Regions from separate parts of the Streptomyces sp. O3 genome, predicted to be linked through region 2. Evidence: predicted binding sites of a transcription regulator. Region 2 holds the regulator's gene; the other holds the start of a gene.
What was found. Region 2 encodes HrcA, which represses chaperone genes, less so after heat shock. Its sites were predicted from a motif close to TTNGCACTCNGNNNNNCNGAGTGCNAA; they were not measured.
Positions count from the first base shown of each region.

Region 1 (5,589 bases), on a different contig from region 2:
CCGCAGGAACGCGGTCGACCTGCTCGTCAACAACGCGGGCTTCGGCAACAAGGGCCGCTATCTCGAGGTCTCCATGGCCGACGAGCTGACGATGCTGAAGGTGCACTGCGAGGCGGTGCTCCGGCTGACCTCGGCGGCCGCGGACGCGATGCGGGAGCGCGGGCGCGGCGGCGTCGTCAACGTGGCGTCGGTGGCGGCCTTCGTGCCGCGCGGGACGTATGGCGCGTCCAAGGCGTGGGTCGTGCAGTTCACGCAGGGGGCGGCGAAGGATCTGGCGGGTTCGGGGGTGCGGCTGATGGCACTGTGCCCCGGATTCGTGCGGACGGAGTTCCACGAGCGGGCCGGGATGGGCACGGACGACATTCCGAGCTGGATGTGGCTGGACGCCGACAAGCTGGTGGCCGCGGCGCTGACCGACCTGGCGCGCGGCAAGTCGGTGTCGATCCCGGACCCGCGCTACAAGGCCATGATGGGCGTGGTGAAGGTGACGCCGCGCGCCCTGCTAGGCGGGCTCAGTTCCCGTACGGGCCGCAAGTACGGCCCGAAGTAGCGCGGCACGAAGCCCCGGCGCCTCCCGCAGCGCGAAGGTCCGGCACCCCGCGACGGGATGCCGGACCTTCGTCAGCTCAGCTCGATCAAGCTCAGCTCAATCCAGCTCAGCTCGACTCAGCTCGACTCAGCTCACGCGAGCTCGCTCAGTGGGCGTGGCCGTGACCGCCCGCGGCGGCGGCCTCGTCCTCCTCGGCGGGCTTCTCGACGACCAGGGTCTCGGTCGTGAGCAGCAGCGAGGCGATCGACGCGGCGTTCTCCAGGGCGGAGCGGGTGACCTTGACCGGGTCGATGACGCCGGCCTTGACCAGGTCGCCGTACTCGTCGGTCGCGGCGTTGTAGCCGTTGCCCTTGTCGAGCTCGGCGACCTTGGAGGTGATGACGTAGCCCTCAAGGCCGGCGTTCTCGGCGATCCAGCGCAGCGGCTCGACGGCGGCGCGGCGGACGACGGCGACGCCGGTGGCCTCGTCGCCCTCCTTGCCGAGGTTGCCCTCGAGCACCTTGACGGCGTGCACCAGGGCGGAGCCGCCACCGGAGACGATGCCCTCCTCGACCGCGGCGCGGGTCGCGGAGATGGCGTCCTCCAGGCGGTGCTTCTTCTCCTTCAGCTCCACCTCGGTGGCGGCGCCGACGCGGATCACGCACACGCCGCCGGCCAGCTTCGCGAGGCGCTCCTGGAGCTTCTCGCGGTCCCAGTCGGAGTCCGTGGTCTCGATCTCGGCCTTGATCTGGGCGACGCGGGCCTGGACGTCGTCGGCGTTGCCGCCGCCGTCCACGATCGTGGTGTCGTCCTTGGTGATGGTGACGCGGCGGGCGGTGCCCAGCACGTCGAGACCGGCCTGGTCCAGCTTGAGGCCGACCTCTTCGGCGATGACGGTGGCGCCGGTGAGGGTGGCCATGTCGCCGAGCATCGCCTTGCGGCGGTCGCCGAAGCCGGGGGCCTTGACGGCCACGGCGTTGAACGTGCCGCGGATCTTGTTGACGACGAGGGTGGAGAGCGCCTCGCCCTCGACGTCCTCGGCGATGATCAGCAGCGGCTTGGAGCCGCCGTTCTGGATGACCTTCTCCAGGAGCGGCAGCAGGTCCTGGATCGAGGAGATCTTGCCCTGGTGGATCAGGATGTACGGGTCGTCGAGTACGGCCTCCATACGCTCCTGGTCGGTGACCATGTACGGCGACAGGTAGCCCTTGTCGAAGGCCATGCCCTCGGTGAAGTCGAGCTCCACGCCGAAGGTGTTGGACTCCTCGACGGTGATCACACCGTCCTTGCCGACCTTGTCCATGGCCTCGGCGATGAGCTCGCCGATCTGCTTGTCCTGGGCGGACAGCGCGGCGACCGCGGCGATGTCGGCCTTGGAGTCGATCGGGCGGGCGGTGGCCAGCAGCTCGTCGGACACGGCCTTGACGGCGGCGTCGATGCCCTTCTTCAGGGCGGCCGGGGAGGCGCCGGCGGCGACGTTGCGCAGGCCCTCGCGGACCAGGGCCTGGGCGAGCACGGTGGCGGTGGTGGTGCCGTCGCCCGCGATGTCGTTGGTCTTGGTCGCCACCTCCTTCACCAGCTGGGCGCCGAGGTTCTCGTGCGGGTCCTCGACCTCGACCTCACGGGCGATGGTGACGCCGTCGTTGGTGATGGTGGGGGCGCCGAACTTCTTGTCGATGACGACGTTGCGGCCCTTGGGGCCGATCGTCACCTTGACCGTGTCGGCCAGCTTGTTGACGCCGCGCTCAAGGGCGCGACGGGCGTCCTCGTCGAACTTCAGGATCTTCGCCATGGAGCTGTCTCAAGTCCTCTCAAAAGAGCCGCGCCCCCGTCCACCCGGCGATTCTTGGATTCACGGGGGCCAGGGGCGCGGTACAAAACTGTCGGGAGCCAGCGGCTCCCTGGGGAGGTGACTTACTTCTCGATGATCGCGAGGACGTCGCGAGCCGAGAGGACGAGGTACTCCTCGCCGCTGTACTTCACCTCGGTGCCGCCGTACTTGCTGTAGAGCACGACGTCGCCGACCTTGACGTCGAGCGGCAGGCGCTCGCCGTTCTCGAAACGGCCGGGGCCCACGGCCAGGACTGCGCCCTCCTGGGGCTTCTCCTTGGCGGTGTCCGGAATAACCAGGCCAGAGGCCGTGGTCTGCTCGGCGTCGAGCGGCTGGACCACAATGCGGTCCTCAAGCGGCTTGATGGCAACCTTGGAGCTGGTGGTCGTCACGGTCCGGTCTCCCCCTTCGGAGATCTCACGGGGTTAACTGTTCTGGGGTGGCGACCAGGTGGATCCGTCGTCGCGGGTGCCGGACCTGCCCGTCGCTGTTGGCACTCTCCAGTGGTGAGTGCCAGAGCTGAGACTATGACCGTGATTAGCACTCGGTCAAGCGGAGTGCCAATGACTCCACTCGACCGAGTCGCGGAGGCTCGCCCGGCGGCTCCCTCGGCGGCTCCCCCGGCGGCTCAGAGATAGTCCTCCAGCCTGGCCACCGCGTACCCCTTGTCGGTCACCGTCTTCATCATCCGGCGGATCATGTCGGGCATGCTGCCCTTCCAGTCCTCCTCGCCCCGGAAGTGGGTGAGGATGATGTCGCCGGGGTGCAGGTCACGGTCCCACTCGCGCCACTCCATCCGGTCCGCGAAGGCCTCGGCGTTCCACAGCGGCACGGCCTTGATCCCGCAGGCCTTGGCGGCCCGCAGGGTGTCGCCGTTGTAGTTGCCGTACGGCGGGCGGAACAGCTCGGGCCGCTTTCCGTAGCGCTTCTCGATGACGTCCTGCATGCCGCAGATCTCGCGCTTCTGCCGCGCGTAGGAGAGTCCGGGCAGATAGGGGTGATTGAGGGTGTGGTTGTTGAGCCCCACCCCGCGCTCCTGCATCTTCTTGAAGTACCCGTAGTCCTCCTTCACCAGGTAGTCGCTGAGGAACGCGGTGTACGGGATCTTCAGCTCGCTCATCATCCTGAGCAGCTCGGGATCCTTCTCTGCGCCGTCGTCGATCGTCAGGAAGACGACCTTGTCCTTGGTCGGGATCGTGGTGAACACGGGCGGCAGCTTCTCGCTCTCGTGCCCGGAGACCTCGAACCCTCTGCGGGTGGTGAGCTTCGCCTTCTCCGACGGCGGCTTCGGCGGCGTCAGCGGCATCTTGTCCAGCTTCCAGCGCTTGACGGCGGCTGCCCGCGCGGCCCGCTGCCCGGCGGCCCGCTTCTTGGCCCGCTCGGCCCACTTCCGCGCCACCTCGACCCGCTCGACCCGCTCCGCCCGCTCGGCTCGCTCCGCCCGCTGCTGGCCGGGGGCGGGCTCGACCGGGGTCTTCGCCGACTCCCCGCTGGCGCAGCCCGACGCGACGGCGGCCGCGGTGAGGACGACGAGCCCCACCCGGACTCGCCCGCCCCACCCCCCGCCCCTATTTCCCTTTTGTCCTACAAACACAGTGCGCATGGCGTCGGATCCTGTCAGCGCACCGGACCTCCGGCGCACAGGCCTCGCCGACCGGCGCGCACGATCCACCGACTGGCCGACAATGGCCGGGTGAACGACCGCGACCCCGCCTCCGCACCCGACCCCGAACTCGCCGCCTTCGCCGCGCTGCGCACCGACGAGGGCCAGGCCCTGCTCGCCGAGCTACGCGACCACGACCCGGCCCAGGAGCTGGCGCTCGCCACCCGGCTGCGCCGCGACCACCCGGCCGGACTGGTCTCCGCGGCGCTCGGGCAGGCGCGGCTGCGGCAGCGGGCGGCCGCGAAGTTCGGCCCTGACGACGCCCGCCGCATGTACTTCACGCCGAACGGCGTCGAACAGGCGACCAGGACCGCGGTCGCGGCCTACCGCGCGGAGCGCCTCCACGCGCTGGGCGTACGGAGCGTGGCGGACCTGTGCTGCGGCATCGGCGGCGACGCGATCGCGCTGGCCCGCGCCGGGATCTCCGTACTGGCCGTCGACCGGGACCCGCTGACCTGCGAGGCGGCCCGCGCCAACGCGGCGGCGCTCGGCCTGGACGCGCTGATCGAGGTGCGCCGGGCAGACGTCGCCGAGGTGGACACGGCCGGATACGACGCCGTGTTCGTCGACCCGGCGCGCCGCGGCGGGCGCGGCCGCGTCTTCGACCCCGAGGCGTACTCGCCGCCCCTGTCCTGGGCCGTGGAGGCCGCCCGCCGGGCCCCGCACGCCGCGCTGAAGATCGCCCCCGGCATCCCGCACGAGGCGGTGCCCGACGACGCCGAGGCGGAGTGGATCTCGTACGGCGGCGAGGTGAAGGAAGCGGTGCTCTGGTTCGGCGCCGAAGCCGGCACCGGGACCGGCGCCGACCCGCACCCCGCGTCCCTGCGCGCCACCCTCCTGCCGGGCCGCGCGACGCTGCACACCCCCCGCGCCACGATGCTCCCCGACCCGGCCCCCCGCCCCGTCGGACGCTACCTCTACGAACCCGACGGCGCCGTCATCCGCGCGCATCTGGTCGCCGAGGTCGCCCGGCAGGTCGACGGCGGCCTGCTCGACCCGACGATCGCGTACGTCACGAGCGACGCACTCCGCCCGACCCCGTACGCCACCGCCTACGAGATCACCGACCAGCTGCCGTTCAACGTGAAGAAGCTCAAGGCCCTGCTGCGCCAGCGCGAAGTGGGCGTCCTCACCGTCAAAAAGCGCGGCTCGGCAGTCGAACCGGAGGAACTCCGCCGCAAGATGAAACTCCAGGGCAAGCGATCGGCGACGGTCTTCCTGACCAGGGTCGCCGGCGCCCCCACCATGCTCGTCGGCGCGCCAGCAGCCACCGACTAGTCCCGGTCGGTCAGTTCTTCCGCGAACACCTGGGACAGCGGCTGCGGCCCCACGTACTGCTGGCAGTTGCACCGGCCCGCCTCGAAGCGGACCGGCTTCTTGTTCTCGTCCCAGGCCGTCGGCACCTCGACCCGCTCGTGGCACAGGCCCTGCTTGTCGTGCTTGGCCAGGTGATGCGTGCACCCGCACACCGGCTCCGGCGGCTTGTGCGCCGCCTCGACGGCGAGACGCTCCTGCTTCGTCGCCTCCATCAGTTCGAGCTTGCGCTCATGCCGGTTGCGCAGTGCC
Region 1 covers NZ_JBTVYK010000073.1:9,981-15,569, reverse strand. The annotation lists gene ACX6XY_RS27330 (SDR family NAD(P)-dependent oxidoreductase) at 1-550, shown strand, start outside; gene groL (chaperonin GroEL) at 696-2,321, opposite strand; gene groES (co-chaperone GroES) at 2,444-2,752, opposite strand; gene ACX6XY_RS27315 (polysaccharide deacetylase family protein) at 2,989-3,963, opposite strand; gene ACX6XY_RS27310 (THUMP-like domain-containing protein) at 4,054-5,301, shown strand; gene ACX6XY_RS27305 (hypothetical protein) at 5,298-5,589, opposite strand, start outside.
Region 1: a site for HrcA is predicted at 2,898-2,924, ahead of groES (co-chaperone GroES). Genes of this name have one in related genera too.

Region 2 (5,589 bases):
GCGAGCTGCGCGGCACCGGCGGCGCGCTCGCCTCGCGCGACAACTACGCCTCGATCCTCGTCGAGGAGATCCGGCTCGCCCGCAAGGTGCTCGGCGACGACCCTCGCCCGGTGCGGACCGTCTTCGTCGGCGGCGGCACGCCGACGCTGCTCGCCGCGTCCGACCTGGTCGCGGCGCTCGGCGCGATCCGCGACGAGTTCGGACTCGCGGACGGCGCCGAGGTGACGACGGAGGCCAACCCCGAGTCCGTCGACCCCGCCTACCTCGCCGAGCTGCGCGCCGGAGGCTTCAACCGGATCTCCTTCGGGATGCAGAGCGCCCGGCAGCACGTGCTGAAGGTCCTGGACCGTACGCACACGCCGGGACGGCCCGAGGCCTGCGTCGCCGAGGCGCGCGCGGCCGGGTTCTCGCATGTCAACCTCGACCTGATCTACGGCACGCCGGGCGAGTCCGACGACGACTGGCGGGCGTCCCTGGACGCGGCCGTCGACGCCGGGCCCGACCATGTGTCGGCGTACGCCCTGATCGTCGAGGAGGGCACCCAGCTGGCCCGCCGCATCCGTCGCGGCGAGGTGCCGATGACGGACGACGACGTCCACGCGGACCGCTATCTGATCGCCGAGGAGACGCTGTCGCGGGCGGGCTTCTCCTGGTACGAGGTGTCCAACTGGGCCACCTCGGACGCCGGGCGCTGCCTGCACAACGAGCTGTACTGGCGCGGGGCCGACTGGTGGGGCGCGGGGCCCGGCGCGCACAGCCACGTGGGCGGGGTGCGGTGGTGGAACGTCAAGCATCCGGGCGCGTACGCGCAGGCGCTGGCCGAGGGGCGCTCGCCCGGAGCCGGACGCGAGGTGCTGCCGGACGAGGACCGGCGGGTCGAGCGGATCCTGCTGGAGCTGCGGCTCCGCGAGGGATGTCCGTTGACGTTGCTGCGAGCGGAGGGGCTGGCGGCGTCCCGGCGGGCGCTGGCGGACGGGCTGCTGGAGGCTTCCGCGTACGACGCCGGGCGCGCCGTCCTCACGCTGCGGGGGCGGCTGCTCGCGGACGCGGTGGTGCGGGACCTGGTCGACTGAGCGCCGCCGCCGCTCAGGGCGTCGGCGCTGTGACGAAGTCGATCAGTTCCTCGACGCGGCCCAGGAGCTGGGGTTCCAGGTCCTTGTAGGAGTGGACGGAGGAGAGGATCCGCTGCCACGCGGCCCCCGTGTTCGGCGGCCAGCCCAGCGCCGCGCACACCCCCGCCTTCCAGTCCTGCCCACGCGGCACCCGAGGCCATGCGTCGATACCCACCGACGAGGGCTTCACGGCCTCCCACACGTCGATGTACGGATGGCCGACGATCAGCGCGTGCTCGTGCGAGACGGCGGCCGCGATCCGGGACTCCTTGGAGCCGGGGACCAGGTGGTCGACCAGGACGCCGAGCCGCGCGTCGGGGCCGGGGGCGAACTCCGCGACGATCGCGGGCAGGTCGTCGACCCCCGACAGGTATTCGACGACGACGCCCTCGATCCGCAGGTCATCGCCCCACACCCGCTCCACCAGCTCCGCGTCATGGCGGCCCTCCACATAGATCCGCCCCGCGCGGGCGACTCGGGCCCGCGCGCCGGGCACGGCGACCGAGCCGGACGCCGTGCGGGCGGGGCGCGCCGGCGCGGCGGGGGAGGGACGGACCAGGGTGACCGCCTGGCCGTCCAGCAGGAAGCCGCGCGGTTCGAGCGGGAAGACCCGGTGCTTGCCGAAGCGGTCCTCCAGGGTGACCGTGCCCGCCTCACAGCGGACCACTGCGCCGCAGAAACCGGTGGCCGCCTCCTCGACCACCAGGTCGCGGTCGGCCGGGATCTCCGGGACGGCCTGCCGCTTCTTCCAGGGCGGGGTCAGATCGGGATGGTAGCTGCGCATTCGGACGACGATAGGAAGATCTCGGGGCCGCCGCTCACGACACGCCGAAGCGGGCCGCCAGCTCCTCGCGCTGCGCGCGGACAAAAGCCGCATCCACCACGGATCCATGGCCGGGTACATACAGCGCGTCCTCGCCGCCCAGCTCCAGGAGCCGGTCCAGGGCGTGCGGCCACCGCGTGGGCATCGCGTCGCGCCCCGCCTGCGGCGGACCCGACTCCTCCACCAGGTCGCCGCAGAAGACGATCTCCGGAGCGTCCGTGCCCTGGACCAGCACGGCCAGGTCGTGCCCGGTGTGTCCGGGGCCGACGTTCGCCAGCAGCACCCGCACCCCGCCCAGGTCCAGGGTCCACTCGGCGCACACCAGATGGTGCGGGCGCACCAGGAGGTCCACCGCCTCGGCCACACCGGGCCGGTCCGCGCCATGCCGTACCGCCTCCGCGAGAAGGTCGTCCCGGCCCTGGTCGAAGACCGCGTCGAGACCGACCGCCCCGTACACCTCGACGCCCGCGAAGGCCGCCGCGCCCAGCACATGGTCGAAGTGCGGGTGGGTCAGGGCGAGGTGGGTGACCCGGCGGTCGTCGCCCAGCAGCCGCTGGGTCTGCGCGCGCACCTCGGCGCCCTCGCGCAGCGTGGACCCCGCGTCAACCGCCAGAGCGGCCCTGTCACCCGCGACCAGGCCGACGGTGCAGTCCCAGATCGGCAGCCGCCGCCTGGCCACCGATGCGGACAGTCGCTCCCAGCCCGGCTCTTCCTGAGTCAACCCCATGGGGAGACGCTAACCCCAGGCAGCCGGGGCGGCACGGCACCAGACCCGACCGCCCTTGCCTGGCCGGTACCCGTCGGCCGTACACTGGCTGCGGGAATGTTGGCACTCGCCCGTGGTGAGTGCCAAGCGAAAGCCGTGACAGCGACCGGGGCGGGGCCGCGGGGGAAGACAACTGGAGGTGTGCGCGGATGCTCAGTGAACGAAGGCTCGAGGTGCTGCGCGCCATCGTCCAGGACTACGTCGGAACCGAGGAGCCGGTCGGCTCCAAGGCGCTCACCGAGCGGCACCACCTCGGGGTGTCGCCCGCGACCGTACGCAACGACATGGCCGCGCTGGAGGACGAGGGCTTCATCGCCCAGCCGCACACCAGCGCCGGGCGGATCCCGACGGACAAGGGCTACCGCCTGTTCGTCGACAAGCTCGCGGACGTCAAGCCGATGACCGCGCCCGAGCGGCGCGCCATCCAGAGCTTCCTGGATCACGCGGTGGACCTGGACGACGTCGTGGCCCGCACGGTCCGGCTGCTCGCGCAGCTGACCCGGCAGGTCGCGGTGGTGCAGTACCCCTCGCTGACCCGCTCGACGGTCCGCCATGTCGAACTGCTCGCGCTCGCGCCCGCCCGGCTGATGCTGGTGCTGATCACCGACACCGGCCGGGTCGAGCAGCGTCATGTGGACTGCCCCGCTCCGTTCGGCGAGGCCTCGCTCGCCGATCTGCGGGCCCGGCTCAACAGCCGGGTCGCCGGGCGCCGCTTCACGGACGTACCGCAGCTGGTGCAGGATCTGCCCGAGTCCTTCGAGGCGGAGGACCGCGGCACGGTCTCGACCGTGCTCTCCACCCTGCTGGAGACCCTGGTCGAGGAGACGGAGGAGCGCCTGGTCATCGGCGGCACCTCCAACCTCACCCGCTTCGGGCACGACTTCCCGCTCGTGATCCGGCCGGTGCTCGAGGCGCTTGAGGAGCAGGTCGTGCTCCTCAAGCTGCTCGGCGAGGCCAAGGATCCGGGCATGACCGTACGAATCGGGCATGAGAACGCCCATGAAGGCCTCAACTCCACGTCCGTCGTGTCGGTCGGCTACGGTTCGGGCGGCGAGGCAGTCGCCAAGCTCGGCGTGGTCGGACCGACCCGCATGGATTACCCCGGAACGATGGGAGCAGTACGCGCAGTGGCACGTTACGTCGGACAGATCCTGGCGGAGTCGTAAGTGGCCACGGACTACTACGCCGTACTCGGCGTGCGCCGCGACGCTTCCCAGGATGAGATCAAGAAGGCGTTCCGCAGGCTCGCGCGCGAGCTGCACCCGGACGTCAACCCCGATCCCAAGACGCAGGAGCGCTTCAAGGAGATCAACGCCGCGTACGAGGTGTTGTCGGACCCGCAGAAGAAGCAGGTCTACGACCTCGGCGGGGACCCGCTTTCGCAGGCGGGCGCCGGTGCTGGTGGCGCGGGCTTCGGAGCCGGTGGCTTCGGCAACTTCTCCGACATCATGGACGCGTTCTTCGGGGCCTCCTCCCAGCGCGGCCCGCGCTCGCGCACGCGGCGCGGCCAGGACGCGATGATCCGCCTTGAGGTCGAGCTCGACGAGGCGGCCTTCGGCACCACGAAGGACATCCAGGTCGACACCGCGACGGTGTGCTCGACCTGCTCTGGCGAGGGCGCGGCGCCCGGCACATCGGCGCAGACCTGCGACATGTGCCGCGGCCGCGGTGAGGTGTCGCAGGTCACCCGGTCCTTCCTGGGCCAGGTCATGACCTCGCGGCCGTGCCCCCAGTGCCAGGGCTTCGGCACGGTGGTGCCGACGCCGTGCCCGGAGTGCGCGGGCGACGGACGGGTGCGCTCGCGGCGCACCCTGACCGTGAAGATCCCGGCCGGTGTGGACAACGGCACCCGGATCCAGCTGGCGGGCGAGGGCGAGGTCGGCCCCGGCGGCGGCCCCGCCGGCGACCTCTACGTCGAGATCCACGAGCTGCCGCACCCGGTCTTCCAGCGGCGCGGCGACGATCTGCACTGCACGGTGACCATTCCGATGACGGCCGCCGCGCTCGGCACCAAGGTGCCGCTGGAGACCCTGGACGGCCTGGAGGAGATCGACATCAGGCCCGGCACCCAGTCCGGGCAGTCGGTCCCGCTGCACGGGCGGGGCGTCACGCATCTGCGCGGCGGCGGCCGGGGCGACCTCATCGTCCACGTCGAGGTGCTGACCCCGACCAAGCTCGACGCCGAGCAGGAACGCCTGCTGCGGGAACTGTCGGCCCTGCGCGGTGAGGAACGCCCGACGGGCCAGTTCCAGCCGGGGCAGCAGGGGCTGTTCTCGCGCCTGAAGGACGCCTTCAACGGGCGGTAGGCGCGGGGTTCGCGGTCGTTTCTCCTGGCCGGGGGCGATGCCTTCGACGAGGCCGGGGGAGGGGCGGAGCGTTCGATTCGGTGCTGTGTGGGGGACGTGGCACGATGCTGGCATGTCCTCCGCGCTGACCGATCTCTGCCGGTACCCGATCGTGCAGGCTCCCATGGCGGGCGGAGCCGCCGCCCCGCCGCTGGCGGGCGCGGTGTGCGAGGCCGGCGGCCTCGGCTTCCTCGCGGCCGGGTACAAGACCGCCGACGGCATGTACCAGGAGATCAAACAGCTGCGCGGGCTCACCGCGAGACCCTTCGGCGTCAACCTGTTCCTGCCGCAGCCCGACCAGGCCGACCCGGCCGCCGTCGAGGTCTACGCGGAACAGCTCGCGGGCGAGGCCACCTGGTACGAGACCCCGCTCGGCGACATCGCCGAAGGCGGACTCGACGACGGCTACGACGCCAAGCTCGCCATCCTCCTGGAGGACCCCGTACCGGTCGTGTCCTTCACCTTCGGCTGCCCGACCCGCGACGTGCTGGACGCCTTCGCGCGGGTCGGGACGTTCACCGTCGTGACGGTCACCACACCCGA
Region 2 covers NZ_JBTVYK010000008.1:102,554-108,142, reverse strand. The annotation lists gene hemW (radical SAM family heme chaperone HemW) at 1-1,073, shown strand, start outside; gene ACX6XY_RS06745 (DUF3097 domain-containing protein) at 1,087-1,896, opposite strand; gene ACX6XY_RS06740 (MBL fold metallo-hydrolase) at 1,931-2,662, opposite strand; gene hrcA (heat-inducible transcriptional repressor HrcA) at 2,851-3,867, shown strand; gene dnaJ (molecular chaperone DnaJ) at 3,868-5,007, shown strand; gene ACX6XY_RS06725 (nitronate monooxygenase) at 5,120-5,589, shown strand, end outside.